2 regions of the Actinomadura citrea genome follow, and region 2 is predicted to be linked to the other one. Evidence: riboswitches for the same ligand, from Rfam matches in the RefSeq annotation. Region 2 holds a riboswitch; the other holds the start of a gene.

Region 1 (15,186 bases), 3.1 Mb from region 2:
TACGGCCAGGTCGGCCGTCCTGAGGTGCGCTTCTATCCCCGCTAGACGGGGTACCTAAGGACCGACAGTTGGAACGACATCGGGGGAGTTGTCGTGAACGACAAGCCTGGCAAGCCCGGGAAGCCCACGGGCAAGGCGGAGTCCGAACCGGAGCGCGAGAAGCGGCCGCGCCGCGGCGAGGAGGCCACGGGCAAGGGGCCGAAGCGCAAACCGGGCGACGCCGCGCGCAAGATGCGGGAGATGTACAAGGGCTAGACGGTCCGCCGGGACGGCGGTCCCCGATGCTTGACGGCGGTTTGGACTCCCATTTTGGGTCTATGTCGGCTCGTGGGACTAACGTCCAAAGTGAACGCGACGTCGAGGAGATCGAGGAGGCACGCTTGTCCGACCGACGACATTCGGGCGGCCCGCCCGAGGGGCTCTTCGACGCATGGAGGGTAGAGACGGACCACGGCACGGGCCCCTCCCGCTGAGCGGCCCGAAGACCCGGGGGTTGCGGCGATAGCTGCGGCCCCCGGGGTTTTTGCGCACTTAGTTGTGTAATCCAACTCACTCGCGATGTGGATTGTGCTCTCCAATCGGCCGAGCGGATACTGCCCGAGTGAGTTGGAAAACACAACGGAGGTGGGGTTCATGCGGGACGCGGTGATCGTGGAGGCGGTGCGCACGCCGCTGGGCAAGGGCAGGGCGAACGGGGCCCTGCACGGCGACCACCCGGCCGACCTGCTGGCGCGGACGCTGGCGTCCCTGGTCGAGCGGGCGGGCATCGACCCGGCGGCCGTGGACGACGTGATCGGCGGCGTGGTCACCCAGGCGGGCGACCAGGCGCTCAACATCACCCGCACGGCCGTCCTCGCCGCCGGGTTCCCCGAGAGCGTCCCCGCCATGACGGTCGACCGGCAGTGCGGCTCGTCCCAGCAGGCCCTGCACATCGCGGCGCAGGGCGTGCAGAGCGGCGCCTACGACATCGCCATCGCCTGCGGGGTCGAGTCGATGTCGCGGGTGCCGATGGGGTCGAGCGTCCTGCCGGGCAGCGACCCGTTCGGGACGCTGCTCCCCGACCGCTACCCCGGCGGGCTCGTCGGCCAGGGAATCAGCGCCGAGCTGATCGCCGCCCGCTGGGACCTGTCCCGGGAGGAGCTCGACGCCTACGCCTACGAGTCCCACCGCCGCGCCGCCGAGGCGTGGAAGAACGGCGAGTTCGACCGGGAGGTCGCCTGGACCGGGCAGCGGGACGAGACCGTCCGCCCGGGGACGTCGCCGGAGATCCTCGCCGGCCTGAGGCCCGCCTACCACGACGAGCGCATGGCCGAGCGGTTCCCCGAGATCGGCTGGAAGATCACCGCGGGCAACGCCTCCCCGGTCAACGACGGCGCCGCGGCCGTCCTGGTCATGGGCGCCGACGTCGCCGCGCGGCTCGGCCTGCGCCCGCGCGCCCGCTTCCACGCCTTCGCCGTGACGGGCCACGACCCCCTGCTGATGCTCACCGCGATCATCCCCGCCACCGCGAAGGTGCTGGAGCGCGGCGGCCTCACCCTGGACGACATCGACCTGTTCGAGGTGAACGAGGCGTTCTCACCGGTCGTCCTCGCGTGGGCGCGCGAGACCGGTGCCGACCTCGCGCGCGTCAACGTGCGCGGCGGCGCGATCGCCATCGGCCACCCGCTCGGCGCGAGCGGCGCCCGCCTCATGACGACCCTGCTGCACGCCCTGGAGGACCGCGGCGGCCGGTTCGGCCTCCAGACCATGTGCGAGGCGGGCGGGCTGGCCAACGCCACCGTCGTGGAGCGGCTCTGACGGGCGGTCCGGCCAGGTCCGGCGGCTAGGCTTCCCGGTATGCCGAAGGACGCCGATCCGCGCGAGTGCTCGATCGCCGACACCCTGGACCTGGTCGGCGAGCGCTGGAGCCTGCTGGCGATCCGGGAGCTGAGCTACGGGGTGCGGCGCTTCGACCAGATCGTCCACAACACCGGCGCGTCCCGCGACATCCTCACCGCCCGCCTCCGCAAGCTGGAGGCGGGCGGCATCATCCGCCGGGAGCGCTACAGCGACCATCCGGTGCGCCACGAGTACCGCCTCACGCCCGCCGGCACAGAGCTGTGCGACGTCCTGCTCGTGCTGATGGCCTGGGGCGACCGGCACCTGCACCCGGACGACCCGCCCGTCCGGTGGCACCACTCCTGCGGCGAGACGGTCAGCCCCCTGGTCGTCTGCCGTCACTGCGGCAACGAGGCCCGCCAGGGCGCGCACTCCCCCACAGGCCGGGGCGCCCGCCCCTGACCACCCCTCCCCGGGCGGTGCCTGGCCGGGCGGGTGTGGTTCGCGGCGTCACCGCTCCGCGGCCAGGCGGACGCCCAGGCCGATGAAGAGGGTCCCCACCGTGGCGTTGAGCCTGCGGCGGGCGGTGTGGCGGCGGCGCAGCCAGTCTCCGATGCGTCCGGCGAGGACGCCGACGGTGCCGTCCACGAGGAACTCCAGCGCGATCAGGATGGCGCCGAGGATCGCGAACTGCGCCCACACATGCCCGAGCCCGGGATCGATGAACTGGGGCAGGAACGCGACGGTGAAGGTGACCATCTTCGGGTTCAGCAGGTTGGTCAGCAGCCCGTTGAGATACGCCCGCCGTCCCGAGACGCCGTCCGGTGCCGCGTCCACGTCCCTGCGGTGCCGCAGGGTCTGGACGCCCAGATAGATCAGATAGGCGGCCCCGGCGACCCGCACCACCGTGAACGCGACCGGTACCGCCGCGAAGAGCGCGGCCAGCCCCGCCGCGGCCACGGCGATGTGCAGGGCCTCGCTCGTCGCGACTCCGGCCGTGGCGAGGAGCCCCGCCCGCGGGCCGCCCCGCATGCCGCACCCGAGGACGAACAGCATGTCGGGACCGGGGATCACCATGGCGATGATCGAGGTCACGAAGAACACCGCGAGCAGATGCGCGTCGATCGGCATGTCGCGATCATCACACGGTTCCCGGTGTGTGCGGAACCAGCCGGACCCGGGCGGGCCCCCGGAAGTCGCGCGTCAGCGGGCCGGTGCGGGGCGTCGCTCGCCCGCCCGGGCCAGGGCGGTCGCGAGGCGGTCGCGGGCTTCGGCCTGGGCGCTGATGCGGGCGTCGAGGATCGCGAGGCGGTCCTGTGCGATCTGGAGGCCCCTGGCGGACGGGGGCGAGGCCGCGACGTCGCCGTCCAGGCAGACCGAGAAGGCGCGCACGTCGTCGAGGGTGAGGCCGACGGCGAGCAGCTCCCGGATGTTGCGGACCCGCACGGCCGCGCTCTGGTCGTAGATCCGGTACCCGTTCTCCGCCCGGCGGGACGTGATCAGACCCGCCTCCTCGTAGTGCCGCAGCGCGCGCGGCGTCGTCCCGGTGATCCGCGCCAGCTCGCCGATCCGCACCGCCACCACCTCCGGCCCCAGTCCTACCAGGTGCCGCGCCCGCCCGCGCTCAGGCGATCACCGCGCCCCCGTCCACCGCGAGGACGACGCCGGTGACGAACGAGGCGGCGGGCGAGGCCAGCCGCGTGATCGCCCAGGCGACCTCCTCGGGGCGGCCGACACGGCCGAGCGGGGTGTGCTCGATCTGCCACTGCCGGAGCGCCGCCAGGCGCTCGGCGGAGAGGCCCTGGTGCTCGCCGATCGGGGTGGCGATCGCGCCGGGCGCCACGGCGGCCACCCGGATGCCGCGGGGCGCGAGCTCCACCGCCCAGCCGCGCGTCAGCGTCTCCAGCGCCGACTTCGTGGCGGCGTAGAACGCGTTGCCCGCCCAGCCCCGCTGCCCGACGGACGTGCTGACGTTGACGACCACCCCGCCGCCCTCCAGCGCGGGCAGCGCCGCCCGGGTCAGCAGGACGGGCGCCACCAGGTTCGTGGCGAGCTGCGGCGCGATCATCTCCGGGGTGAGGGTCTCCAGGGTCCCGCTCCGGACGATCGCCGCGTTGTTGACCAGCACGTCCAGCCGCCCGTGCGCGTCGGTCACCCTGCGCACGATCTCGGCGGCCGCGCCGTCGCCGGTGACGTCGGCGGCGAGGGGCTCGATGCCGGGGTGCCCGTGCGCGGTCTCGGCCAGGGGGTCCGCGCGGCGCCCGACGGCCACCACCCGGGCTCCGTCCGCCGCGAACATGCGCGCCGTGGCGCGTCCGATCCCGGTTCCCGCGCCGGTGACCAGGACGACCCTGTCCTGCGAGTTCGTCTTCATGCCCCCAGCCTGGAACCCTGCCGCCAACGGCAGGGTCAACCCTGGCCGGTCCTGTCCAGGAGGAGCCGGGCGCCCGTCCGGGCTTGGGCGGCGGCGGTGGGGTCGCCGTGGATCCCGGCGACCACGATGGCGCCCTCGGCGAGCAGGTAGACGGTTTCGGCGGCGGACGCGTCGACGGGCGAGACCAGGGCGACGACCTGGTCGCGGAAGGCCTGCTTGTGGGCTCGGGCCGCGTCCGCGATCGGCCGGGAGGACGAGCCGAGCTCCCCGTGGGCGTTGACCCAGGCGCAGCCGCGGAAGCCCGGCTCGGCGAACCACGCGCCGAGCCAGTCGAACAGGGCGAGGACGCGCCGCCGGGGGTCGGGCTCGGCGTCCAGGTGGGCGGCCAGGCTCGCCCGCCAGCGGCGGTCGCGGCGGTCCAGCATCGCGACGACGAGGGCCTCCTTCGTCGGGAAGAGCCGGTAGATGCGCTTGAGCGGCAGGCCGGACACGGTTCGCAGCTCGTCCATGCCCACCGCCTGGACGCCCTGCCGGTAGAAGAGGCGCTCCGCGACGTCCAGCAGCCCCTGGCGGTCCCGGTCCTGCTGCTCCTCGGTGATCGCGGCCGGCATCGACGCTCCTGGCTTGACGTTGAGAACGGGCGTTCCCTATCGTAGCGGAACAGACAGAGAACGCTCGTTCTCAACTTGAGGAGGCCGCTGTGCCCGACGATCGTCCGCCCTACCCGCCGTTCACCCTGGAGACCGCCGGGCAGAAGGTCCAAGCGGCCGAGGACGCGTGGAACACCCGCGACCCGCACCTGGTGGCGCAGGCCTACACGCCCGACTCGGTCTGGCGCAACCGGGACCGGTTCGTCACCGGCCGGGAGGAGATCATCGCCTTCCTGACGGACAAGTGGGAGCGGGAACTCGACTACGCGCTGCGCAAGAGCCTGTGGGGATTCCGCGAGAACCGCATGGCCGTCCGCTTCCAGTACGAGTGGCACGACGCCGGCGGGCAGTGGTGGCGCAGCTACGGCAACGAACTGTGGGAGTTCGACGAGCGCGGCCTCATGCGGCGGCGGGAGGCGAGCATCAACGACGTCGCGATCGGCGAGGCCGACCGGCGCATCCACGGCCCGCGCCCCGCGAGCGAGCACGGACTCGACGTCCCGCTCCGATAGCGCGGGCGCTCAGCATTCGATGACGTTGACGGCGAGGCCGCCGCGCGAGGTCTCCTTGTACTTGTCGAGCATGTCGCGGCCGGTGTCGCGCATGGTCTTGATGGCCTTGTCGAGGGAGACGAAGTGGCGGCCGTCGCCGCGCAGGGAGATCCGGGCGGCGCTGATGGCCTTGACGGCGCCGACGGCGTTGCGTTCGATGCAGGGGACCTGGACCAGGCCGCCGACGGGATCGCAGGTCAGCCCGAGGTTGTGCTCGATGCCGATCTCGGCGGCGTTCTCCACCTGCTCGGGGGTGCCGCCGAGGACCTCGGTGAGCCCGGCGGCGGCCATCGAGCAGGCCGAGCCGACCTCGCCCTGGCAGCCGACCTCGGCGCCGGAGATCGAGGCGTTCTGCTTGAACAGCACGCCGATCGCCCCGGCGGTCAGCAGGAACCGCACGACGCCCTCGTCGTCCCGGCCGGGGATGAACCGGTCGTAGTAGTGCAGGACGGCCGGGATGATGCCCGCGGCGCCGTTGGTGGGGGCGGTGACGATCCGCCCGCCCGCGGCGTTCTCCTCGTTGACGGCGAGGGCGAACAGGGTGATCCAGTCCATCGCGTGGAGCGGGTCGGACGCCTTCTCGACGGAGAGCTGGCGGTGCAGCTGGGGAGCGCGGCGGCGCACCTTGAGCCCGCCCGGCAGCAGGCCCTCGCGCGTGCAGCCCCGGACGACGCAGGCCCGCATGACCTGCCAGAGTTCGAGCAGGCCGTCGTGGATCTCGGCGGCGTCGCGGCCGAACGCCCTCTCGTTCTCCAGCATCAGCGCGGAGATCGAAAGGCCCGTCTCCCGGCAGCGTTCGAGCAGCTCGGCGGCCGTGTCGAAGGGGTGCGGCAGGACGGTGTCGTCAGGCTTGATGCGGTCGGCGCCGGTGGCGTTCTCGTCCAGGATGAAGCCGCCGCCGACCGAGTAGTACACCTTGGCGCGCAGCTCCTCGCCCGAGGCGTCCAGGGCCGTGAAGCGCATCCCGTTGGGGTGGCCGGGCAGCGACTCCTTGCGCTCGAAGACCAGGTGCTCGTTGACCACGAACGGGACGTCGTGGTCGCCGAACAGGCGCAGGGCCCCGCGCTCACGGATGGCGGCGAGCCGCTCGTCCACCCGGTCGACGTCGACGAGCTCGGGTTTGTCGCCTTCGAGGCCGAGGATGACGGCCTTGTCTGAGCCGTGGCCCTTGCCGGTGAGGCCGAGCGACCCGTAGAGGGTGACGGCGACGGACCCCGTCTTCTCCAGCAGCCCGTCGCGCTGCAGGCCCCTGGCGAACCGGTGCGCCGCGGCCATCGGGCCCCCCGTGTGGGAGGACGACGGTCCGATACCGATCTTGAACAGGTCGAAAACGCTGATGGCCATCGCTACCTCGTTGTAGCCGCGCCCCCTCCCCGCTAGGGGAGGGGGCGCCGGAACGTCACAGGTTCGGGTACAGGGGGTGCCGGTCGGCCAGCGCCTCGACCCGGGCCGCGAGCCCGTCCCGGTCGAAGGACGGCTGTAGCGCCAGCGCGATCACGTCCGCGACCTCGGCGAAGTCCTCGGCGGTGAAGCCGCGCGTCGCCAGGGCCGGGGTGCCGATCCGCAGGCCGGAGGTGACCATCGGTGGGCGCGGGTCGTTCGGCACCGCGTTGCGGTTGACCGTGATGCCGATGTCGTGCAGGCGGTCCTCGGCGTCCCGCCCGGTGAGCTCGGAGTCCACCAGGTCGACCAGCACGAGGTGGACGTCCGTCCCGCCCGTCAGGACCTTGACGCCGGCCTTGGCGGAGTCCTCGGCGAGCAGGCGCTCGGCCAGCAGCTTCGCGCCCTGCACCGTCGCCGCCTGCCGGGCCCGGAACTCCTCCGACGCGGCGATCTTCAGGGCGACGGCCTTGGCGGCGATCACGTGCTCCAGCGGCCCGCCCTGCATGCCGGGGAACACCGCTGAGTTGATCTTCTTGCCGAACTCCTCGCGGGCGAGGATCAGCCCGCCGCGCGGTCCGCCGAGCGTCTTGTGCGTCGTGGTCGTCACGATGTCGGCGTGCGGGACGGGCGAGGGGTGCAGCCCCGCCGCGACCAGGCCCGCGAAGTGCGCCATGTCGACCATGAGCAGCGCCCCGACCGAGTCGGCGATCCGGCGGAACGCGGCGAAGTCGAGCTGCCGCGGGTACGCCGACCAGCCCGCCACGATCATCTTCGGCCGGTGCTCGGCCGCGAGCGAGGCCACCTCGTCCATGTCGACCAGGCCGTCCTCGGCGCGGACGTGGTAGGGCACCACGTTCAGCACCTTGCCGGAATAGTTGAGCCGCATCCCGTGCGTGAGGTGCCCGCCGTGCGCGAGGTCGAGGCCGAGGATCGTGTCGCCGTGCTGGAGCAGCGCGAAGTAGACGGCCGTGTTGGCCTGCGCCCCGCTGTGCGGCTGGACGTTCGCGTGCTCGGCGCCGAACAGCGCCTTGGCCCGGTCGATCGCGAGCTGCTCGGTGACGTCGACGAACTCGCAGCCGCCGTAGTACCGGCGCCCCGGATACCCCTCGGCGTACTTGTTCGTCAGGACCGACCCCTGCGCCTCCAGCACCGAGACGGGCGCGAAGTTCTCCGACGCGATCATCTCCAGGGTGCCCTGCTGGCGCCGCAGCTCCGCCGCGACGGCCTCGGCGACCTCCGGATCGGCCGTCGCGAGAGAGTCGTCCAAGCTCATGATTCCTCGACCAGCTTGCCGTAGGCGGTGGAGTCGAGCAGGTCGCCCGGCTCCACCGAGATCCGCACCTTGAAGATCCAGCCCTCGCCGTACGGGTCGTCGTTGATGACCTTCGGCTCGTCCACCACCGCGCTGTTGATCGCGGTGATCTCGCCGCTGACGGGGGAGTAGAGCTCGCTGACCGACTTGGTCGACTCCACCTCGCCGCACGGTTCGCCCGCCTCGACGGCGTCGCCCTCCGACGGCGTCAGCTCGATGTAGACGATCTCACCGAGGGCGTCGGCGGCGTGCGCGGTGATGCCGACCGTGACGATGCCGTCCTCGCCACCGAGGCCCGACACCCACTCGTGCTCCTCGCTGTAGCGGAGCTCCTCCGGAACGCTCACGATCACTTCTCTCTTTCCCCTGTGGGGGGCGCGCGCCCCCACACCGCCGGACAACTTGTTCAGGAACGCTTGTAGAACGGTAGGGCCACCACGTCCACCGGCTCGTGCCGGCCGCGGACGTCCACGGCCAGGCCCGTCTCCTCGACGCCGCTGTCGAGGTACGCCATGGCGATCGGCGTGCCCAGTGTGGGCGACGGGGCGCCGCTCGTCACGATGCCGCACGGCGCGCCGCCGGACGTGACGACCTGGTACCCCTTGCGGGGCGCGCGACGCCCCCGCGCGACCAGTCCCACGAGCCTACGGCCCGGCGGGGTCTGCGCCTGCGCCGCCAGAGCGGACTTCCCCACGAAATCGCCAGGCTTGTCCAGCTTCACCACACGGCCGAGGCCCGCCTCGAACGGCGTCGTCTCGGCCGTCAGCTCGTTTCCGTACAGCGGCATCCCCGCCTCCAGGCGCAGCGTGTCGCGCGCCGACAGCCCAGCCGGGACGACCCCCTCCACCGCGGCGAGCGCCTTCCACAGCCGGACCGCGTCGGACGCGTCCACGAACAGCTCGAACCCGTCCTCGCCCGTGTACCCGGTGCGGGCGACCAGCGCGTCCACGCCCGCGACCCGCCCCGCGAGGATCGCGTAGTACTTCAGGCCCTCCAGCGGCGCATCCGTGAACCCTTCGAGAATCCCCTGGGAACGCGGCCCCTGCAGGGCGATCAGCGCGTAGGAGCCGGACCGGTCGTCCACCGCGGCCTCGAACCCCGCGGCACGCTCGACCAGCGCCTCCCGGACGACGGCGGCGTTCGCGGCGTTCGCCACCACCATCCACGTCTCGTCCGCGAGCCGGTAGACGATCAGGTCGTCCAGGACGCCGCCGTCGTGCCCGCAGATCATCGTGTAGCGGGCCTTGCCGACCGGCATCGGCGACAGGTTGCCGACCAGCGCGAAGTCGAGCGCGGCCCCCGCGCCCGGCCCCGAGAGGAAGATCTCCCCCATGTGCGACAGGTCGAACAGCCCCGCACCCGTGCGGACGGCCTGGTGCTCGGCGGTCTCGCTCGCGTAGCGCAGCGGCATCAGATGGCCGGCGAAGTCGACGAGGTTCGCGCCGAGGTCCTCATGGACGTCGTGCAGCGGCGTCTTCTTCGCGGTCGGATCGGCGGACATGGGCTCGGCTCCTTCGTCACGGGCGCGCATGGTCCATCGTCCCACTCGCGCACCGGGCGTATCGGTGCCTCCCCCTCTGTCATCGGCGCCTGAGAGCTTCACCCGCCGCGGCACGGCGGGCTTTCACCTTCGGCGGGGGACCGGAGTCCCCGCTTTCCAGAGGTCGCCTGGCCCGTGCGGTCCGTGGGCCTGAGAGGTTCCGGGGAGGATTTGCTCCTTCGGCGTCCCCCGCCGGCTGCGAGGGACTCTCCCGCACGGGATCATCGGCTGTCGCAGAAGGCTAGCAGTGTTCATTGCGTTTCCCCAGGGTCGGGGCCCTGGGGGCCCCGACCCTGGGGAAACGCGTGCGATCGCTGCATCGCTCCGGCTCGCCTTGCGGCTCGCTTCGCGATCAGATCCTTGCTTCGCTCGGATCTGCCTTCGGACGCGATCGCGGGGGTCCAGGTGGTCGCGGGGCTCAGGTGGCGGCTGAGGTTGCTTCGTCAGACGGCTGAGGTTGCTTCGTTGGACGGTTGCTGCCGCCCGCGGCCATTTCGGTCCCCCTTGGCGCGGCGCCCCTCGCGCTCTGGCTTGTGCTTGGCCTGGCGGGTGCCCGCGGCGGCTTGGCTGTGTGCTGCGGCAACGGGGGCGACAGATCTGAGCGTCCTTGGGGATGCTCGGGTGCGCTTCGGCCGGTTCCGGCGGGCGTCAGCGTGGGGACGTGCCGGGGGAGGCGGACATGGACTTTACGCAGGTTTGTAGGGCGGTCCTGATCTTTTGCAGCTCGTCGGGGGCGGGGGTTCTGGTGGGGTTGGGGGTCGGCATCTGGACGCCTTGCTCGTGCATGCAGTCGTTGAAGGCCTTGACCGCCTTGGACTGGGCCGGGGGGAGGGGCGTGGTCTCGCTGCCTGGGCCGGGCTTGGGGGTGGACGGGGCCGTGGCCGCGGGGGTCGGGGCGGGGGGTGACGACGCGCTCGTCGCCTTGCCGTCGTCGGAGCCGCCGCAGCCGGCCAGGGCCAGCGTCAGCGCCAGTACCGCTACATGACCGCGCTTCAAGGGGGAACCTCCGTGGGACGGGGTGGGGTCGCCCATGATGCGCGTTCGGCCCTCCTTGGGGATACGGGCTCTCGTGACAATGACGCGCGGCCGGGTTAGCACCGCGACCGCAGACGATCAGTACGGAATCGATGGCTTCCTCGGGCATCGCCGAGCCGGCGCCGCTGTGACCTTGGTCGGCCCGAACCACGATGACGCTGCACACCATGGGCGCTCGGCGGCACCGACAACTAGAATTTCCTTGACAAATTATTTTGTCGGTTGGATCCTGGAGCGGTGCTGGAAGTCGCTGTGATCGAAGAACCCGCTGCGGCCGAGGCGTCCCTGGACCCGATCAGGTCACGGATCCTCGCCGCCCTGGCCGAGCCCGGCTCGGCCGCCATGCTGGCCGCCCGGCTGGGGCTCCCCCGGCAGAAGGTCAACTACCACCTGAAGGAACTGGAGCGCCATGGGCTGGTCGAACTCGCCGAGGAGCGGCGCAAGGGCAGCGTCACCGAACGGGTGTACCGCGCTACCGCCGCCTCCTATGTGATCTCTCCCAGCGTCCTGGCCGCCGTCAGCCCGGATCCCTCCCGGTCTCCGGACCAGATGTCCGCCCACTGGCTGCTGGCGCTGGGGGCCCGGCTGGTGCAGGAGGTCGGGACCCTGCTGACCGGCGCCTCTCGGGCCCGGCGGCAGGTCGCCACCTTCGGCATCGACGCGGAGGTGCGGTTCGCCACCGCGGCTGACCGGTCGGCCTTCGCCGATGAACTGGCCCAGGCCGTGGCCGTCCTGGTCGGCCGCTACCACGACGAGTTCGCCCCGCAGGGCCGGAACCACCGGGTGGTCGTCGGGCTCCACCAGGTCCCCGCGCAGCCCGGCGCCCGGAGGACCGCGCCCGGCCCGCAGCAGGTGGACGCGGGGGCGCACGCGGGCGAACCCGAAGCAGGAGAGGAGAACCGACGATGACCCACCCCTTCGAGATCGAGCTGGAGACGACCCTGCCGGCAAGCCCGGAACAGGTCTGGGAGGCGATCGCCACCGGACCGGGGATCGACTCCTGGTTCATGGGCCGCAACGAGGTCGAGCCGCGCGAGGGCGGAGTCGCCGCGATGGAGACCGGAGGCCGCCGGGAGGAAGCGATGATCATCGCCTACGAACCCGGCAAGCGCTTCGCCACCCGCACGGCCACCGCCGAGGACGGCCGGTTCATGGCCTTCGAGTATCTGATCGAGGGACGGGACGGCGGCAGCACTGTGCTCCGCGTCGTTCACAGCGGCGTGCTCGGCGACGACTGGCAGGACGAGTACGACGGGCTGCGCCGCGGCTGGCCCTTCCACCTCCACACACTCCGCGAGTACCTGACGCACTTCCCGGGACGCGCCGGTGTCCCCGTCTTCGCCGTCGCGCCGTCGGCCGGACGCTCGGCGCAGGAGGTTCACGAGGCGCTCACCCGCGGGCTGTCACTGCCGACCCCGGTCGCCGTGGGCGCGCGGGCGCACGCCGAACCCGCGGAGCTGCCGCCACTTGACGGCGAAGTGGTCTGGTCGGACGACGAGCGCATCAAGGTCCGCACCGCGGACGGGATCTACACCTTCCTCCACATCGCCGGCGCGGTGCTGATGTTCCATCACCTCTTTCGGCCGGACACGGACGGGGCCGAGGCGGCCTGGCGGCAGTGGCTGATCGGGCTCCTCGCCTGAGAGCCCCCCAGGTACGCCCGTACGCCGCCGGCGCCGTCGGGCCACCGGGGACTGGACCGCCCCCGGCGCCGCGGAACGACCGCGCTCCGCTCCAACGCGGCCTAAGCGCGTACCGAACAGCCTGAATACACACACGAATGACCAAGGAGTCTTCAATGCGTACCCTGATCAGCACTGCCTTCATGTCGCTCGACGGGGTCGTCGAGGCCCCGGGCGACGAACCGGGCTACCGGAACTCCGGATGGACCTTCAAGGACGTCGAGTTCCTCCCCGAGGCCTACGAGATCAAGGGGCGGGAGCAGATGGAAGCTACCGCGATCCTGATGGGCCGGATCAGCTATGAGGTGTTCAGCCCGGTTTGGCCGAACATGCAGGAATTCGCGCATTACAACACGTTGCCGAAGTACGTCCTATCCACCACCCTCACCAAAGAAGACCTGGTCCCGAACTGGGGCGAGACCACGATCCTGCGCTCACTCGACCAGGTCACCGCTCTCAAGCAGACCGAGGGAGGCCCGATCATCGTCCACGGCAGCGCCTCCTTGAACCACGGCTTCTCGGACGCCGGCCTGATCGACCGCTACCACCTGCTCGTCTTCCCGCTGCTGCTCGGCGCCGGCAAGCGACTGTTCAGTACCACGGACAAGGACGCCCAGAAACTGAAGCTGGTAGAGCACGACGTCTACGCCAACGGCCTGCAAAAGCAGATCTTCGACGTGATCCACTGACAATGTGCTCCGGCATCTCGCTCTTCACCGCGATCGCGGGAGCGGGATGTCGTCCAGGTTAAGAGCCAGTGCCGACCGCGCATCCTGGTCTGGCAGCAACAGCGCGGCCACCAGCTCGCGAGCCCGGCCGGTGAGCTCGGCCTGTCCCGGGCCGGGGGCGAACGTCTCAGGGAGCTGCTGGACCAGGATCTGTCTGCCTCGCCGTCGGAGCCGCCGCAGCCGGCCAGGGCCGCTCCGTGGGGCGGGTGGGGTCGCCCATGACGCGCGGTCGGGTCGGCGCCGCGCATCAAAGCGGTGTGCGGCGCGTGCCGCTTCCTCGTTCGCCTCAACCGGATCGCGGGCCGTAACGTACTCTGAATTGGTTGTCGGAGATCACCCCCGGGTGCGTGGGGTGGACGGACCCGGAGGGCACGCCGCATGGTCTACTACCTGGCTGGAGCGCTGATCCTCTTCTTCGGCCTGCTGGTCTCCATCGCGCTGCACGAACTCGGGCACTTCTCGTTCGCCAAGCTGTTCAAGGTGCGGACCACGCAGTTCATGGTCGGATTCGGGCCCACCATGTGGTCGAGGCACAAGGGCGAGACCGAGTACGGCGTCAAGTGGATCCCGCTCGGCGGCTACATCCGCATGATCGGCATGCTGCCGCCGCGCAAGGGCGACGCGCCCGGGCAGGTGCGGCGGATCAGCACCGGACCGTGGCAGGGGCTGATCGAGTCCGCGCGCGGAGCCTCGCTGGAGGAGGTCGGCCCCGGCGACGGCGACCGCGTGTTCTACGCCAAGAAGTGGTGGCAGAAGCTGCTCATCATGTTCGGCGGGCCCGCGATGAACCTGCTGCTCTCGGTGATGTTCTTCGCGATCCTGCTGATGGGCATCGGGACCAACCAGCCGCAGCCGGTGATCAAGGAGGTCGCCGAGTGCATGGTGCCGGCGAGCGCCAAGGTCGCCGCGTGCCCGGCGAACGCGGCGCCGACGCCCGCGCGGCAGGTCGGGCTGCGGGCCGGCGACCGGATCGTGGCGTTCGACGGCCGGAAGGTCGACGACTACGGGCAGCTGCAGCGCATGATCCGCAGGGACGGCGGCAAGACCGTGCCGATGACCGTCCGGCGCGACGGCAGGGACGTGCGGTTGAACGTCCCCATCACCCGCAACCAGATGTACGACCTCAAGGACGAGGACAAGGTCGTCAACGTCGGGTTCCTCGGCATCACGCCGTCCAGCGCGATCGAGCGACAGGGGCCGGGCGTGGTCGCGAGCACGATGGGCGACCTGACCGCGCGCACCGTCGGCGCGCTGGTGCGGATGCCGCAGAAGATGGTCGGCGTGTGGAACGCGGCCTTCGGCGGCCACGAGCGCGACCCGAACGGGCCGATCGGCGTCGTCGGCGTCAGCCGGATCGGCGGCGAGGTCGCCGCGTCCGACGACTTCACCGGCACGCAGAAGGTCTCCTTCTTCGTGATGCTGCTCGGCTCGCTGAACCTCGCGGTCGGGCTGTTCAACCTCATCCCGCTGCTCCCGCTGGACGGCGGGCACATCGCCGGCGCGCTGCTGGAAGCGATCAAGAAGGCGTTCGCCCGGATCTTCCGCAGGCCCGACCCGGGTTACGTGGACGTCGCCAAGGCGCTGCCGGTCACGTACGTGATGGCGGTCGTCCTGATCGTCATGGGCGGCCTGCTGATCTACGCCGACCTGTTCAACCCGATCCGCGTCACCGGGTGACGTCCGGCATCGTGCCGGTCTTCAGGAAGCCGTCCAGCGCGGCCAGGTAGGGGGCGATGTCGAGGCCCTGCCCGGCCAGCCACGCGTCCGACCCGTAGGTGCCCGCGTAGCGCTCGCCGCCGTCGCACAGGAGCGTGACGACGCTGCCGCGCTCGCCGCGGGCCCGCATCTGCGCGATCAGTTCGGCCGCGCCCCACATGTTCGTGCCGGTCGAGCCGCCGACGCTGCGGCCGCTGACCTCGCTCGTCCAGCGCATCGCCGCGATGGACGCCGCGTCCGGCACCCGGATCATCCGGTCGATCACCGTGGGCAGGAACGACGGCTCGACGCGGGGGCGGCCGATGCCCTCGATCCGCGAGCCCGCCGCGGTGCGCCCGGGGTCGCCGTCGGCGAACGAGCCGTGGAACGCCGACCCCTCCGGGTCGACCACCGCGAG
Region 2 (15,186 bases):
TCGCCCGCGGACCGGCGGCTCGCGGCGCTGCGCGACCGGTTCGGGATCAGGTACGGCACGCGCCGCTCGGGCCAGGTTCGGCTGCCCGCCGCCGGCGCGGTCCGGCTGCGGTACGCCGTCCCCCGCGAGGGGGACGGCGGATGAGCGGGGGAGGGGGGAACCGGCGATGATCGCGCTGATCGGGCTCGTGGTCGGCGTCACGCTGGGCTTCCTGATCCAGCCGGACGTCCCGCTCTGGCTCCAGCCCTACCTGCCGATCGCGATCGTGGCGGCGCTCGACGCCATGTTCGGCGGCGTCCGGGCCCGGCTGGAGGGGATCTTCGACGAGAAGGTCTTCACGGTCTCCTTCGTCAGCAACACGGTGATCGCCGCGCTGATCGTCTTCCTCGGGGACAAGCTCGGCGTCGGCTCGCAGCTGTCCACCGGCGTCGTGGTCGTCCTCGGCATCCGGATCTTCTCCAACGCGGCGGCCATCCGGCGGAAGCTGTTCGGCGCATGACCGGCGGTGAGGTCACCCGGCGCGACGCGCCCGCACCGGACGACGAGCGGGTCCTGGAGGACGAGCGGGTCCTGGAGGACGAGCAGGCTCCCGGGGACGAGCCGGCTCCCGGGGAGGCGCAGGATCCCGAGAAGGAGCCGGCTCCCGGGGAGGAGCGGGATCCGCCGGAGCCCGGAGGGTTGCGCGCCCTCGCCGATCTGCTGCGCCCGCGCGTCAGCCCGGGACAGCTCGTCGGCGGGCTCCTGTGCCTCGTGCTGGGGTTCGCGGTCGCCGCCCAGGTGCGCTCGACCGAGCGCGACACCACGTTCGCCACCGCGCGGCAGGACGAGCTCGTCGGCATCCTGGCGGACCTGGGCCAGCGCTCCGAGCGGCTGAGGGGCGACCTGCGCGACCTGGAGGAGACGAAGGCCCGGCTGGAGCGCGACGCCGAGGGCGGGACGGCCCTGGAGGAGGCGCGCGAGCGGGCGACCACCTACGGCCTGCTGGCGGGCACGCTCCCGGCCGAGGGCCCCGGCATCGAGCTGCGCATCGACGACCCCGGCCGCGGCGTGCGGGCCCTCAACCTGCTGGACGCCCTGGAGGAGCTCCGCGACGCCGGGGCCGAGGTCATCCAGGTCGGTGACGTGCGCGCCGGCGTCGACACCCACTTTCTGGACGACCGTGACGGCGTCCGCGCCGACGGCAGGCTCCTCACCGCCCCGTACCGGTTCCTGGCGATCGGCGACCCGCACACGATGACGACGGCGCTCAACATCCCGGGGGGCCTGGTCCGCACGCTGGAGGGCGCCGGGGCCCGCGTCCTGATCACCCGGCGCGCGAAGGTGGCCGTCGGCGCGGTACGGTCTCCCTAGAGGGAACGGGGGGGCGGTGAACGGACGCCGGGCCGCAACGTCGTGATCGCGGCGGTCCGCGCGGCGGCATGGACCTGCGATCATCGACGAATGTAGTTTGGTGCAGCCGGTTCACCGTTCCAGTTGACCCCTCGGGTAATACCCGCGTAAGTTGCGGCGACCGTCGCGTGAGCGGGGCGGTGAGTTGGAGACCGTGGTCGGGGGCGGGTCCCCGGCGTGGGTTGGGTGAAGGATGCGCGTGGCGCAGGCGGCCCCCGCTACGGCGGGTGGCTCGCGGGCGGCACGCCGATGGTAGGAGGCCGAGCCGATCGATGCCGAGCGTCTACTGCACGCAGTGCGGTCACGCCAACCCGGATGATGCCCGCTTCTGCTCGAACTGCGGCACTCCGCTGAGGAGTTCGGCGCCACCGCCTCCCCGGGAGTCGCCGGGCGAGTCCACGTCCACGATCTCCATCGGGGGGTTCGAGGCGCTGGACACCGACGCCGGAGCCGAGGAGCCGGCCGGGCCCGACCAGATGGCGATGGAGGCGCTCCCCCCGGGCACCGCGCTGCTCGTCGTCAAGCGAGGGCCCAACGCCGGCAGCCGCTTCCTGCTCGACAAGGACCGCACGTCCGCCGGACGGCACCCCGAGAGCGACATCTTCCTGGACGACGTCACCGTCTCCCGCCGGCACGCCGAGTTCGCGAGGCAGGGCGGCGCGTTCTCCGTCCGGGACACCGGCAGCCTCAACGGCACCTACGTCAACCGGCAGCGGATCGACCAGGCCGGGCTGTCGGGCGGCGACGAGGTCCAGATCGGCAAGTTCCGGCTGGTGTTCCTGACCAACCCGGCCCACGGCTGACGGAACGCGGCGAGGTCGCGGCGAACGATGGGAGGGCCCTTGAGCGCGGAGCCGGCCCGGTCCCCGATGACGATCGGGGACGTCCTCGGGCTGCTCAGGCCCGAGTTCCCCGACATCACCATCTCCAAGATCCGCTTCCTGGAGTCCGAAGGGCTCGTCGAGCCGGAGCGCAGCCCCTCCGGCTACCGCAAGTTCGGCGAGGCCGACGTCGAGCGCCTGCGGTACGTCCTGACCGCGCAGCGCGACCACTACATGCCGCTGCGCGTCATCAGGCAGCACCTGGAGGCGCGCGACCGCGGGGAGAGCGTCCCGCCGCTCGGTGCGCGCCCCCCCGGCCCGGCCGAGCCGGACCGGCGGCGCCCCCGCACGCTCGTGGCCGCCGACACCACCGCGCCGGACCCCGCCGTGCGGCTCACCCGCCGGCAGCTCCTGGACGGCGCCGGGATCGACGAGGCCCTCCTCGCGCGCCTGGAGGAGTACGGCCTCGTCCGCCGGACCGGGGCCCACTACGAGGGCGAGGCGCTGAACATCGCGCGCGTGGCCGCCGCGCTCGGCGAGTTCGGCTTCGAGGTCCGGCACCTGCGCGCCGTCAAGGCCGCCGCCGACCGGCAGGTCGGCCTGATCGAGCAGATGGTCGCGCCGCAGCTGCGCCGCCGCAGCCGCGGCGCGCACGAGCAGGCCGCCGAGACCGCGCGGGAGATCGCCGCGCTGTCGGTCCGGCTGCACGCCGCGCTGGTCGGCGCGGGTCTGCGCGAGAGCCTCGACCACTGATCGCGCGGCCGGTGGAGGATTTTGCCGCCCCCCGTGCGCCGCGAGCTGTCCGAGCCTGGGTGTACGTTGGCTACATGGTTCGGTCAGGAATCGATCCGCTGCACGTGGTGATCGAGACAGCGAGAACCAGCAGGGAGCCGCAGTGAAGCAGATGGAGGTCGTCGGCGTCCGGGTCGAGATGCCCTCCAATCAGCCGATCGTCCTGTTGAAGGAGACGGAGGGCGATCGTTACCTGCCCATCTGGATCGGGGCGGTCGAAGCGACCGCGATCGCCTTCGCCCAGCAGGGGGTGCTGCCGGCCCGGCCCCTCACCCACGACCTGTTCCGCGACGTGCTCGACGCCCTGAGCGTCCAGCTCCGCACGGTCAACATCACCGCGCTGCGCGAAGGGATCTTCTTCGCCGACCTCATCTTCTCCAACGGCGTCGAGGTGAGCGCGCGCCCGTCCGACTCCATCGCCCTCGCCCTGCGCACCGGAGCCACGATCTTCGCCAGCGAGGACGTCCTGGAGGAGGCCGGCGTGGCCATCCCCGACGAGCAGGAGGACGAGGTCGAGAAGTTCCGCGAGTTCCTCGACACGATCACTCCGGAGGACTTCGGCCGCGCCGGTTAGGCCGCCTCGCGCCCGCCCCGGGGGCGGGTGAATCCTGTGGCGTATGTCACTCTGGAGTGCGAGTTCATGCCATGGGGCGATTGGTCGCCCATTGCGCCGGACCTGGCGGTTTTTGCGGGGGAACCATCGGGGTATGGACTGTGCGGGTGGCGAAGGTGCGCAGTTTGCCCACGTGAAGCCGGTTCATCCGGGCATGCGACGCGCCGACGATGAACGTTGACCACACCCTGACCGGCACCTACCGTGCTGGTGGAACACCCGTGGTGTAATTCGTCAAACCCCCTTGACGAACCGCTGCGGGATGATAGAAGCCGGAGGTCCGCGTGGCGGTGAGCAGCGGCGAGGGCAAGGCGACCCCCGACAGGCGCGTGGCGTCCCGCCGTGCCGGAGAGCAGGGCCTGCTCTTCGACACCCAGGTGTCGGCGCCACCGGAGGATGTCGGCTACCGCGGCCCGACGGCGTGCGCCGCGGCGGGCATCACCTACCGGCAACTCGACTACTGGGCCCGCACGAAGCTGGTGGAGCCCAGCGTGCGGTCGGCGCAGGGGTCCGGCAGCCAGCGGCTGTACAGCTTCCGCGACGTCCTGGTCCTGAAGGTCGTCAAGCGGCTCCTGGACACCGGCGTCTCGTTGCAGCAGATACGCACGGCCGTCTCCCATCTGCGCGACCGCGGCGTCCAGGACCTCGCCCAGATCACCCTGATGAGCGACGGCGTCAGCGTCTACGAGTGCACCTCACCCGACGAGGTCGTCGACCTCCTCCAGGGCGGGCAGGGCGTGTTCGGCATCGCGCTCGGACGGGTGTGGCAGGAGGTGGAGGGCAGTCTGGCGGAACTGCCCGCTGAACGCGCCTCCACCGGCGACGATGACCCCGCCGGACACCACCACGACGAACTCGCCGACCGGCGGCGCGCCCGCCGCACCGGCTGAGGCCAGGCCTCAGAGCGCCTCCTTGCGCTGCAGGAGGGCGAACGCCCCCCACCCCGGCAGGACCGGCAGCCACAGCGTCAGGAGCCGGTAGAGCAGCACCGCCGACGTGGCCGTCTCCGCCGTCAGCCCCGAGATCGTCAACGCGAGCGTGAGGGCGCCCTCGACGGCGCCGAGCCCGCCCGGCGTCGGCGCCGCAGACCCGACAGCGTTCGCGGTGAGGAACACCAGCACCACCGTCGTCCACGGCAGCGATCCGCCGAACGCCCGGATCGACGCGTCGAGGCACAGCGTGAACGCCAGCGTCAGCAGCAGGGTGCCGCCCATCCCGGTGGACAGCTTCCGCGGCGACTGCAACACGTCCACCAGGCGCGGCACCACGCCCGAGAACATGGCCCCGAGCCGCGAGGCGACCACCCGCCGCACCCGCGGCACCGTCAGCGCGAGCCCCGCGAGCAGCCCCAGTCCGAGCACCGCGAACACGATCGTCCGGGACGGGGCCAGGTCCTGCGTCGCCTTCGCCGTCGAACCGGTCAGGAACCCGAACAGCACCAGCAGCAGGATGTGGGTGACCATCCCCACGAGCTGGGACGCGCCCACGCTCGCGACGGCGAGGGCGGGCCGGACGCCCGAGCGCTGCAGGTAGCGCGTGTTGACGGCGACGCCGCCCACGGCCGCCGGCGCGACCAGCTTCACGAACGACGCGGCCAGCTGCACCAGGACCGTCCGGCCGAGCGGCAGCCGCTCGGGGACGAACCCCATCAGCATGAACGCGGCGGCGAGGTAGGTGAGCGCCGCCGCCCCCAGTGCCGCCGCGACCCAGTGCCAGCTCGCCGTGGCCGCCAGCCGGCCGATGTCCAGGCTCGTCACCTGCGGGATGACGATGTACGCCGCGACCGACAGCGCCACGATGCTGACGATGGTCCGGGGCCGGAACCGCTCCAGCTTGGCGGGGGGCGCCTCCGTCTCCGGCTTCAGCCGGACGATCTGCTCCCGGATGCGGGTGAGCAGGTCCTTGTGACGCCGCAGCGCGGTGCGGGTCGCCCGCGACAGCGCCACCCGCTGGAGCAGCGGTACCGCACCGCCGAGGGCCTCCTCGCCCAGCACCGGCGCCGCCGTCCGCACCGCCCGCTCCGGCCCCGCGCGCAGCGCCAGCGTGGTGAGCAGCTGCGCGAGGTCCAGGCGCAGCGCCAGGTCGCCGGCCGCCGTCTCCCCGGACCGCAGGTCGGTGAGGTAGGCGAGGCCGTCGTCGCCGACCAGCACGGCCTCGTCCTCCAGCCGCCGGTGCGCGAGCCGCCCCGCCTGCAGGGAGCGGAACTGCCGCCACACGTCCGCCAGCAGCTCGTCGGTGATCTCCTCGTCGGGGGCGTCCCCGAACGGCCGCCCCGGGACGTGCTCGTAGGCCAGCAGCGCCGCCTCGGTGCCCACCTCGCACGTGCCGACCAGCCGCGGCGTCCGGGCGCCCGCGGCGTCCACCGCGTACGCCATCAGCGACTCCAGTTCCAGCGAACGGCGCAGCGACCGCAGCGTCCGCCCCGTCGTGGCGCCGCGCAGCCGCAGCCACCGCCACACCCGGTAGAGCAGCCCGGCGGTCTGCTGGTCGCGGTCCAGGACGCGGACCTCCACGTCCCAGTCGCCGTGCGGCCCCCGGCCCGCCGGGAGCCGGGCGCCGTACCCCTCCTGCGGGCAGGAGGCGAGGACGACGCCGTAGCGGCGGGTCTCGTCGGCGTGGTGCGCGCCGTCCAGGCGCGCCCCCCGCAGCGGGTGCAGCCCGAGCCGTTCGAGCGCGGCCACCACGGCCGCGCCGGACGGGCGCGGGTTCGGAGTCCCGACCGCGTAGAGGGTGCCGTGGCCGATGGCGCGGCCCAGCAGGTAGGTGGCGGCCAGCGCGGCGACGGAGGCGTAGGACGCGGTCAGCCCCGTCAGCGCCGCCAGTCCGATCATGGTCCAGGTCGCGGCCTGCCAGCGGGCGCGGCCCGCCATCCCGACCGCGCTGACGAACGCGATCACCGGGGCGATGTCGGTGTGCACCGGCGCGGTCTCGGTGCCGCCCCAGATCAGCGAGTCGAGCACGCCGCCCGGCGCGGCCCGCACCACCAGGTCGTCCAGGCCCACCGTGATCCCGAAAGCGATCATCGCGGCCAGCAGCGCGATCGCGACGCGCATGCCGTCCTTGTGGAACAGCCGCTCGATCCCGAACGCGATCGGCACGGCCAGCACCCCGAAGCTGGACACCAGCGTCGCCAGCGTCAGCAGCAGCCGCGGCGCGTGCGCGGTGCCCTGCGCGATGTCGGTCTGCAGGCCGTGGGTCGTCTGCTGCGCGATCGACACCAGCAGCATCACCGCCGCCAGCCCCACCACGGACGCCGCGAACCGGATGGCGTCGGAGGGCCGGCGGATCCGGTACGGCTGGGCGGGCTCGTCGACGGGCGCGCCGGCGGTCGCACCCTGCGCCGGGCGCACCGCTCCGTCGTGGGTCTGTGTCACGCCGTACCGCCGCCCTGACCATCCGCCATCGTGATCAGCGTCCCAGACCCGGCGGCGCGCCGTCGAGTCGCGGGGCCGCCGCCGGGACGCGCGTCCATCCCGCAGCCTCGTCTCCCCGCCCCCGTGCGGCCCGGGACCGTCGAGTCCCAGGTGAGTCAGCACATGATACTCGCCGGTACGGCGTCGCCGCCGGAGGGCGCGGCCCCTTGCGGCGAGCCGGAACGACGTCGCGGACGCGCCTTTGGGTAGGGTTCGACCCAGGACATGCCGTCGACCCTGTGCGGGAGAGACCCCACGCCGCCAGCGTGGGGCGCCGAAGGGGCAACATCCCCGGAACCTCTCAGGCAAAAGGACCGCTCGGGCGAGGCACCTCTGGAAAGCAGCCGTCGGTCCCCGCGCGCGGGGCGGGACGGCTCACCGAAGGGGAAACCCCGCCGCGCGGGTGAAGCTCTCAGGTGCCGATGACAGAGGGGGAGACCCGCCGCCGGCCGGGCGCCGGCGGTGGACCTGAGCGACCGCAGCAGCCAGGAGGCCCTCCATGACCGCCCAGTTCTTCGCCCCTGTGGCCGCGCCGCAGCATCCGCGGTCGGCGTTCGCCGACCGGCACGTGGGCCCCTCACCGGACGACCAGGCGAGGATGCTGGCCGCCATCGGCTACTCCGGCGCCGAGGCGCTGATCGACCAGGCGGTCCCCGCCGCGATCCGCACGTCCCGGCCGCTGGAGCTGCCGCCCGCGCTGAGCGAGACCGCCGCGCTCGACCGGCTCCGCGAGCTGGCTTCCCGCAACACCGTCCTGACGTCCATGATCGGGCTCGGGTACCACGGGACGACCACGCCCGGCGTGATCATGCGGAACGTGCTGGAGAACCCGGGCTGGTACACCGCCTACACGCCCTACCAGCCGGAGATCTCCCAGGGGCGCCTCGAGGCCCTGCTGAACTTCCAGACGATGGTGGGCGACCTGACCGGGCTGCCCGTCGCGAACGCCTCCATGCTGGACGAGGGCACCGCCGCCGCCGAGGCCATGGCCCTCGCGCACCGCGTCTCCAGGCGCAAGGACCCCGGGACGTTCCTCGTCGACGCCGACGCCCTCCCGCAGACGATCGAGGTCGTCCGGACCCGCGCCATCCCGCTCGGCATCGAGATCGTCATCGCCGACCTGTCCCGCGGCCTCCCCGACGGCGACTTCTTCGGCGTGCTGCTGCAGTACCCGGGCGCGTCCGGCGCCGTCCGCGACCTGGAGCCGGTCATCGCCCAGGCCCACGAGCGCGGCGCCAAGGCCGTCGTGGCCGCCGACCTGCTCGCGCTGACGCTGCTGCGCCCGCCCGGCGAGTTCGGCGCCGACATCGCGGTGGGCTCGGCGCAGCGGTTCGGCGTCCCCTACGGGTTCGGCGGCCCGCACGCCGGCTACATGGCGGTCGGCGAGGGCATCCAGCGCCAGCTTCCCGGGCGGCTCGTCGGCGTGTCCGTCGACGCGGACGGCGCCACCGCCTACCGGCTGGCGCTGCAGACCCGCGAGCAGCACATCCGCCGCGAGAAGGCCACCAGCAACATCTGCACCGCCCAGGTCCTGCTCGCCGTGATGGCGAGCATGTACGCGGTCTACCACGGTCCCGAGGGGCTGGCCGCGATCGCGCAGCGGACGCACCGCCGGGCCGCCGAGATCGCCGCGGGGCTGCGCGCCGGCGGCGTCGAGGTCGTGCACGACTCGTTCTTCGACACCGTCCTGGCCCGTGTGCCCGGCCGCGCCGCCGAGGTCGTCGCGGCGGCCTGCGAGCGCGGCGTCAACCTGCGCCCGGACGGGCCCGACCGGGTCGCCATCGCCTGCGACGAGACGACGCTGCCCGCGCACGTCACGGCCGTGCTGGAGGCCTTCGGCGCCGCCGCGGCCGGCGAGGTCCCCGAGGCGTTCCCGGACGCCCTGCGCCGCGAGAGCCCCTACCTGACCCACCCCGTCTTCCACGCGCACCGCTCCGAGACCGCGATGCTGCGCTACCTGCGCAGGCTCCAGGACAAGGACATCGCGCTCGACCGCTCCATGATCCCGCTCGGCTCCTGCACGATGAAGCTGAACGCCACCGCCGAGATGGAGCCGATCACCTGGCCGCAGTTCGCCGCCGTCCACCCGTTCGCGCCGCTCGACCAGGCCGCCGGCTACGTCGAGCTGATCGGCGAACTGGAGGGCTTCCTCGCCGAGATCACCGGGTACGCGAAGGTCTCCGTCCAGCCGAACGCCGGCTCCCAGGGCGAGCTGGCCGGCCTGCTCGCCATCCGCGGCTACCACGCCTCCCGCGGTGAGGAGCACCGCGACGTCTGCCTGATCCCGTCCTCGGCGCACGGCACCAACGCCGCGAGCGCCGTCATGGCCGGGATGCGGGTCGTCGTCGTCACGTGCGACGAGGGAGGCAACGTCGACCTCGACGACCTGCGCGCCAAGCTCGGCGAGCACGGCGACCGGCTCGCGGCGATCATGTTGACCTACCCGTCCACGCACGGCGTCTTCGAGGAGACGATCACCGAGGTGTGCGCGGCCGTGCACGAGGCCGGCGGCCAGGTCTACGTCGACGGCGCCAACCTCAACGCGCTCGTCGGCCTGGCCCGCCCCGGCGAGTTCGGCTCGGACGTCTCCCACCTCAACCTGCACAAGACGTTCTGCATCCCGCACGGCGGCGGCGGCCCCGGCGTCGGCCCGATCGGCGTCCGCGAGCACCTGGCCCCGTTCCTGCCCAACCACCCGCTGCGCGAGGAGGCCGGCCCCGGCACCGGCGTCGGCCCCATCTCCGCCGCCCCGTGGGGTTCGGCCGGCATCCTGCCGATCTCCTGGGCCTACATCGCGATGATGGGCCCGGACGGTCTGCGCGCCGCCACCGAGGGCGCCATCATCGGCGCCAACTACCTCGCCGCCCGCCTCGCCCCGCACTACCCGATCCTCTACACCGGCCGCAACGGCCTCGTCGCCCACGAGTGCATCGCCGACCTCCGTAAGATCACCAAGGAGACGGGGATCACCGCCGAGGACGTCGCCAAGCGCCTCATCGACTACGGCTTCCACGCCCCGACCCTGTCGTTCCCCGTCGCCGGCACCCTGATGATCGAGCCGACGGAGTCCGAGGACCTCGCCGAGCTCGACCGGTTCTGCGACGCCATGATCGAGATCCGCCGGGAGATCCAGCGCGTCGCCGACGGCGGCTACGACGCCGAGGACAACCCCCTGAAGAACGCCCCCCACACCGCCGCCTGCCTCGTCTCCGACGACTGGAAGCACGCCTACAGCCGCGAGGAGGCCGCCTACCCCCTCCCGTCCCTGCGGGAGAACAAGTACTGGGCGCCCGTCCGCCGCATCGACCAGGCCTACGGCGACCGCAACCTCGTCTGCTCCTGCCCGCCCCCCGAGGCGTATGAAGATTGAGTTCCTTCTGGGCAGGCGCCCCCAGGCGCCTGCCCAGAAGAGACCCGTGTGATCGCTGGCATCGCTCCGCCTCGCTGCGCGATCAGGTTCTCGCTTCGCTCGGACCTGCCTCCGGACGCGATCGCGGTGGTTCAGGTCGCCGGTGGCCGGGACGGTGGTCGAGCGCCGTTCGCGTCTCGCTGTGGCCTCTGTGCCTCTTGGGACGGTCCGGTCGAACGGATTTGTGATCATGGCGGGGGTTTCGGGGTGTCGGGAGGTGGTCGGAGAGGGCGGATCGCTACGCTCTTTGCGGACCCCGACCCCCAGAGGGCAGAAGAGCGATGATCGAGTCTCCGGACGCGGTATCCGACGACGCGGCGCGACTGTGCGAGGAGGCCCGCGGCCTCGCCGAGAACGGTGAGGCGGAGCGGGCCGCGCTGTTGTTCGAGAGGGTGCTCGCGCTGGGCGACACCCCCTTCCGGGCGCGGGCGGCGCTGGGGCTGGCGGTCGTCCTGGACGACGCCGGGCACGTCGAGCGCGCCCGGGAGGCCGACCGGGCCGCGATCGCCACCGCCGACCCCGAGTACGGGCCGCGCGCCGCCTACCACCTGGCGCTCACCCACGAACGGGCCGGTGAGCACGAGCGGGCGGCGCCCGCCTGGCGGGTCGTGGTCGACTTCGGCAACCCCGCCTACCTGCCGCCCGCCCACCTGGCCCTCGCCCGGATCGCCGACGACGCCGGCGACTTCGACACCGCCCGCGACCACTGGGAGGCGGTGATCGCGACCGGGGACGCCGAGTACGGGCCGCCCGCCGCGCACGACCTGGCCCAGCGGCTGCTGGAGCGCGACGAGCCCGCCCGGGCCCAGCGGGTCCTGACCGCCGGGCTCAAGCTGATCGACCGGGGCACCGCCCCCTACGCCTACGGGCGGCTCGCCGTCGCGCTCGGCATCTCCTACCTCGACCAGGCGATCGGCGCGTTCGGCGCGGCGCTGGGGGAGGAGCCGCCCGACCCGGAGTTCGGGCCGCTGGCCACCGAGCTGCTGGCACGGACGCTGCCGCTGCGGGGGCGGGGCGCCGAGGCGGGCGAGGTATGGCGGCGGGGGCTCGCCGAGCCCGGCACCGCGGGGCAGGTACGGGCGCGGCTGCGCCGCGACTTCGGCGACACCGACGACGACGGTGACGGCGACCTGTGGTGGGAGCCGGTCGTCGAGCACGCCGTGTCGGACGGGTCGCTGCCCGCCCTCGCCGGCGAGGCGTTCGGCGCCCTCGACCACATGTACGCGCTGCTCGCCGTCCGGTACGCCGAGCGCCGGTCGGGCGACGCCCGCGAGACCCTCGGCAGGGCGGTGCGGGTGCCGAGCGACTACGGGTGGGGGCCGCTGCTGCACGAGAGCTTCGCCGAGCGGTTCCGCCTGGCGACGGGCACGGCCGCCCCGGACTGGACCGAGGGCTAGCCGGCGATGGCGCGCTCGGCGATCACCTTGGTGATGCGGGCGCGGACGAGGTACTCGGTGGGGACGGCGTTGCGCCGCCCGAACTCCTCGGCCCGGTCGGCGCCCATGTAGCGGCCGCCGATGACGGTCGCCCAGCGGAGCAGCTCGTCCAGGTCCTCGACGAGGGACGCCTCGGCCTGGATCAGCACGTACGAGAACGGCGGAGTCTGGTCGTCGACGCAGACGGACAGGCGAGGGTCGCGGGCGAGGACGCGGCCCTTGACGCTGTGGCGGCCCGTGTTGAACAGCAGGTCGTCGCCGTCGAGGACGAACCAGATCGGCGTCACGTGCGGCGACCCGTCCTTGCGGGTGACGGCGGCCTTGCCGGTGCGGGTGCCCTCCAGGACGAACGCGCGCCACTCGCTGTCGGTCATCGTTTCCATGAGCCCAGTCTGCCGCACGGCTCATCCACGGCTGCCGCTACCGTGAGTCACATGAAGGTCGCGACGGCGCACGGGCCCGCCGAGATGGTGCTGGACGTGGTCGACGACCCGGCGTTCCTGCTGGTGCTGACGCACGGGTCGAACGGGGGGGTGGAGGCGGCCGACCTGCTGGCGGTGCGGGCGGAGGCGCTGCGGCTCGGCGGCGCCGTCGCCCGGGTGACGCAGCCGTTCCGGCTCGCCGGGCGGCGGGCGCCCGGCCCGGCGGCCAAGCAGGACGAGGCGTGGCTGGAGGTCGTCGCGGTCCTGCGGAAGAGGTTCGGGGACGTCCCGCTGGTGCAGGGCGGCCGCAGCAACGGGGCCCGGGTGGCGTGCCGGACGGCGGCGGCCGCCGGGGCGGCGGGCGTGGTGGCGCTGGCGTTCCCGCTGCACCCGCCGGGCAGGCCGGAGAAGACCCGGGTGGACGAGCTGCGGTCGGCGGGGGTCGAGGTCCTCGTCGTCAACGGCGACCGGGACCCGTTCGGCGTCCCCGACCCGGCGGACGCGGCGCAGGTCACGATCCTGCCGAAGGAGCGGCACGACCTCGGCAAGGACCCCGCGGCGGTCGGCCGGGCGGTGGAGCCGTGGCTGAGACGATGGGCGGCCCGTCCGATGCGGACGGGCCGGGAGTAGAGTGGCTCCGGGCCCGGTGCGGGCCCAGAGGCCGGTGGTGGGTGGGCGTGCCCCCGAGGATGATCACCCGTTTGAACTAGTCCCCCGTGGAGACCGCTCAAGCGGCGGACGTGGCCTGCGCATCCGTCGGCCGGTGCGGCGCGATGACTTCCCCGTCGGGCAGCAGCTCACCGGTGTCCTCGAACAGCACGACCCCGTTGCACAGCAGGCTCCACCCCTGTTCGGGGTGCGAGGCCAGCGTGCGTGCGGCGTCGCGGTCGGGTGCGTTGTGGGAGGGACAAGGCGGCTGGTGCGGGCACATGGCGTGCCTCCGGTCTCAACTACTGGTAGGTCGTGGTGCTTTCCTGTTCTGACGCACCCCAGTGTGGAGTGGTTCGCCCCCACCGGCCATAGCCCGTTGGGACGGTTGTCCCTTGGTACCGGAGTACCGGACGGGTGTGATCCCTCCCACTCCGGGGTGCCACGCAGTAGCGTCCCTCCCGCGCGATAACGGACGAAGAACGACACGCCGCCGGAGCCTGAAACCCTTACCATGTTCGGCGGGGGAACGGGCTTTGCAGGGGTTGGGGGAGTGAGGCCGGTGCGGGTCGCGCTGTCCGTCGCGTGCTTCGACGACGTGCTGTTCCCCGGCACCGCGAAGGCCGTGACCGTGCTGCTGGAGCGGCTCGGGCACGAGGTGGCGTTCCCGCCGGGGCAGACCTGCTGCGGCCAGTTCCACTGGACCGCCGGCTACCACCGCGAGGCGGCCGGGCTCGCCCGTTCCCACTCCGCCGCGTTCGAGGGCTGCGAGGTCGTGGTGGCGCCGTCCGCGTCGTGCGCCGCGACCGTCCGCGACGACTACCCGAAGATCGCCCGGACGGCCCGCGACCCCGGATTGGCGCGCGCCGCCGAGGCCCTCGCCGTCTACGAGCTGACGGAGTTCCTCATCGACGTCCTGGGGGTCACCGACGTCGGCGCGTACTTCCCGCACCGGGTCACCTACCACCCGTCCTGCCGGTCCCTGCGCATCCTCGGCGTCGGCGACCGGCCGGTGCGGCTGCTGCGCGCGGTGCGCGGCCTGGACCTGGTGGAGCTGCCGTCCGCCGAGGAGTGCTGCGGGTTCGGCGGCGCGTTCGCGATGAAGAACGCGGACGTGTCGGTCGCGATGGTGGCCGACAAGGTCAGGCACGTCCGCGACACCGGCGCGGACGTGGTCTGCGCGGTCGACGACTCGTGCCTGGCCCACATCGGCGGCGCGCTGTCGCGGCTCCGCGGCGGGGTCCGGACGATGCACCTGGCCGAGATCCTCGCGGAGACGGGGCCGGCGTGACGGCCTCCTCTCCGGGGACGACGCCGTCCTCCTCAGGCAGGAGCGGGCCCGTCCCGGCGCCGAGGCCGAAGTTCGCCGCCGCCGCGCGGCCGGAACTGGCCGACACCCGGATGCGCCGCAACCTGCGCGGCGCGACGGCCGCGCTGCGGGGGCGGGAGGCCGCCGCGGCGGCCGAGACCGCCGACTGGGAGGACCTGCGCGAGGCCGGGCGCGCGATCAAGGACGACGCGCTGCTCGACCTGGACTCCCACCTGGAGGAGCTGGAGCGGGCCGTCACCGAGGCCGGCGGCACCGTGCACTGGGCGGCGGACGCGGCGGAGGCGCGCCGCGTCGTCACCGGCCTGGTCCGCGCGACCGGGGCCAAGGAGGTCGTCAAGGCGGCCTCCGCGACGACGCGGGAGATCGGCCTGAACGACGCGCTGGCCCGCGCGGGCGTGACCGTCCGCGAGACCGGCGTCGCCGAGATGGCCGTGCAGCTCGGCGAGGACGCGCCGTCCCACCTGCTGTCCCCGGCCGCGCACCGTGACCGCGCGGAGATCGCGGAGCTGTTCCGGCGCGCGGTCCCGGCCGCCGGGCCCGGCCTGGCCGACGACCCCGAGGCGCTGGCCGCCGCCGCCCGCGCCCACCTGCGCGACCGGTTCCTGCGCGCCCGCGTCGCGGTCACCGGCGCGAACTTCCTGGTGGCCGAGACCGGCACGCTGGTCCTGCTGGAGTCCGAGGGCAACGCGCGGATGTGCCTGACGCTCCCCGAGACGCTGATCAGCGTCGCCGGTATCGACAAGGTTGTCCCGACATGGGATGACATGGAGGTGTTCCTTCAGCTCCTCCCCCGCTCGTCGACCGGCGACCGGATGACCCCGTACGTCTCGTCGTGGACGGGTGTCACGCCGGGCGACGGGCCGCGCGCCCTCCACCTCGTCCTGCTCGACAACGGCCGCACCCGCGCCCTCGC

The links. Region 2 has a riboswitch for glycine ahead of gcvP (aminomethyl-transferring glycine dehydrogenase). Riboswitches for the same ligand answer to the same signal wherever they lie in the genome.
Region 1: it holds a riboswitch for glycine, as region 2 does, so the genes downstream of both, gcvT (glycine cleavage system aminomethyltransferase GcvT) here and gcvP (aminomethyl-transferring glycine dehydrogenase) in region 2, are expected to answer to the same signal.

What each region holds. Positions count from the first base shown of each region.
Region 1 covers NZ_JACCBT010000001.1:7,600,078-7,615,263, reverse strand. The annotation lists gene BJ999_RS34820 (response regulator) at 1-45, shown strand, start outside; gene BJ999_RS34815 (hypothetical protein) at 94-255, shown strand; gene BJ999_RS34810 (thiolase family protein) at 634-1,797, shown strand; gene BJ999_RS34805 (winged helix-turn-helix transcriptional regulator) at 1,837-2,280, shown strand; gene BJ999_RS34800 (LysE family translocator) at 2,329-2,949, opposite strand; gene BJ999_RS34795 (MerR family transcriptional regulator) at 3,022-3,393, opposite strand; gene BJ999_RS34790 (SDR family NAD(P)-dependent oxidoreductase) at 3,443-4,192, opposite strand; gene BJ999_RS34785 (TetR/AcrR family transcriptional regulator) at 4,228-4,803, opposite strand; gene BJ999_RS34780 (nuclear transport factor 2 family protein) at 4,893-5,354, shown strand; gene BJ999_RS34775 (L-serine ammonia-lyase) at 5,364-6,737, opposite strand; gene BJ999_RS34770 (serine hydroxymethyltransferase) at 6,793-8,049, opposite strand; gene gcvH (glycine cleavage system protein GcvH) at 8,046-8,435, opposite strand; gene gcvT (glycine cleavage system aminomethyltransferase GcvT) at 8,495-9,589, opposite strand; glycine riboswitch at 9,663-9,752, opposite strand; glycine riboswitch at 9,757-9,852, opposite strand; gene BJ999_RS34755 (hypothetical protein) at 10,277-10,624, opposite strand; gene BJ999_RS34750 (ArsR/SmtB family transcription factor) at 10,901-11,572, shown strand; gene BJ999_RS34745 (SRPBCC family protein) at 11,569-12,306, shown strand; gene BJ999_RS34740 (dihydrofolate reductase family protein) at 12,462-13,034, shown strand; gene BJ999_RS34735 (M50 family metallopeptidase) at 13,452-14,750, shown strand; gene cds1 (L-cysteine desulfhydrase Cds1) at 14,740-15,186, opposite strand, start outside.
Region 2 covers NZ_JACCBT010000001.1:4,457,454-4,472,639, forward strand. The annotation lists gene BJ999_RS20775 (DUF881 domain-containing protein) at 1-144, shown strand, start outside; gene BJ999_RS20780 (small basic family protein) at 167-499, shown strand; gene BJ999_RS20785 (DUF881 domain-containing protein) at 496-1,350, shown strand; gene BJ999_RS20790 (FHA domain-containing protein) at 1,662-2,192, shown strand; gene ftsR (transcriptional regulator FtsR) at 2,232-2,963, shown strand; gene BJ999_RS20800 (bifunctional nuclease family protein) at 3,106-3,576, shown strand; gene BJ999_RS20805 (MerR family transcriptional regulator) at 3,900-4,505, shown strand; gene BJ999_RS20810 (lysylphosphatidylglycerol synthase transmembrane domain-containing protein) at 4,515-6,989, opposite strand; glycine riboswitch at 7,261-7,355, shown strand; glycine riboswitch at 7,356-7,467, shown strand; gene gcvP (aminomethyl-transferring glycine dehydrogenase) at 7,528-10,398, shown strand; gene BJ999_RS20820 (tetratricopeptide repeat protein) at 10,719-11,834, shown strand; gene BJ999_RS20825 (PPOX class F420-dependent oxidoreductase) at 11,831-12,256, opposite strand; gene BJ999_RS20830 (alpha/beta hydrolase family protein) at 12,308-12,925, shown strand; gene BJ999_RS20835 (DUF5999 family protein) at 13,023-13,226, opposite strand; gene BJ999_RS20840 ((Fe-S)-binding protein) at 13,506-14,234, shown strand; gene BJ999_RS20845 (lactate utilization protein B) at 14,231-15,186, shown strand, end outside.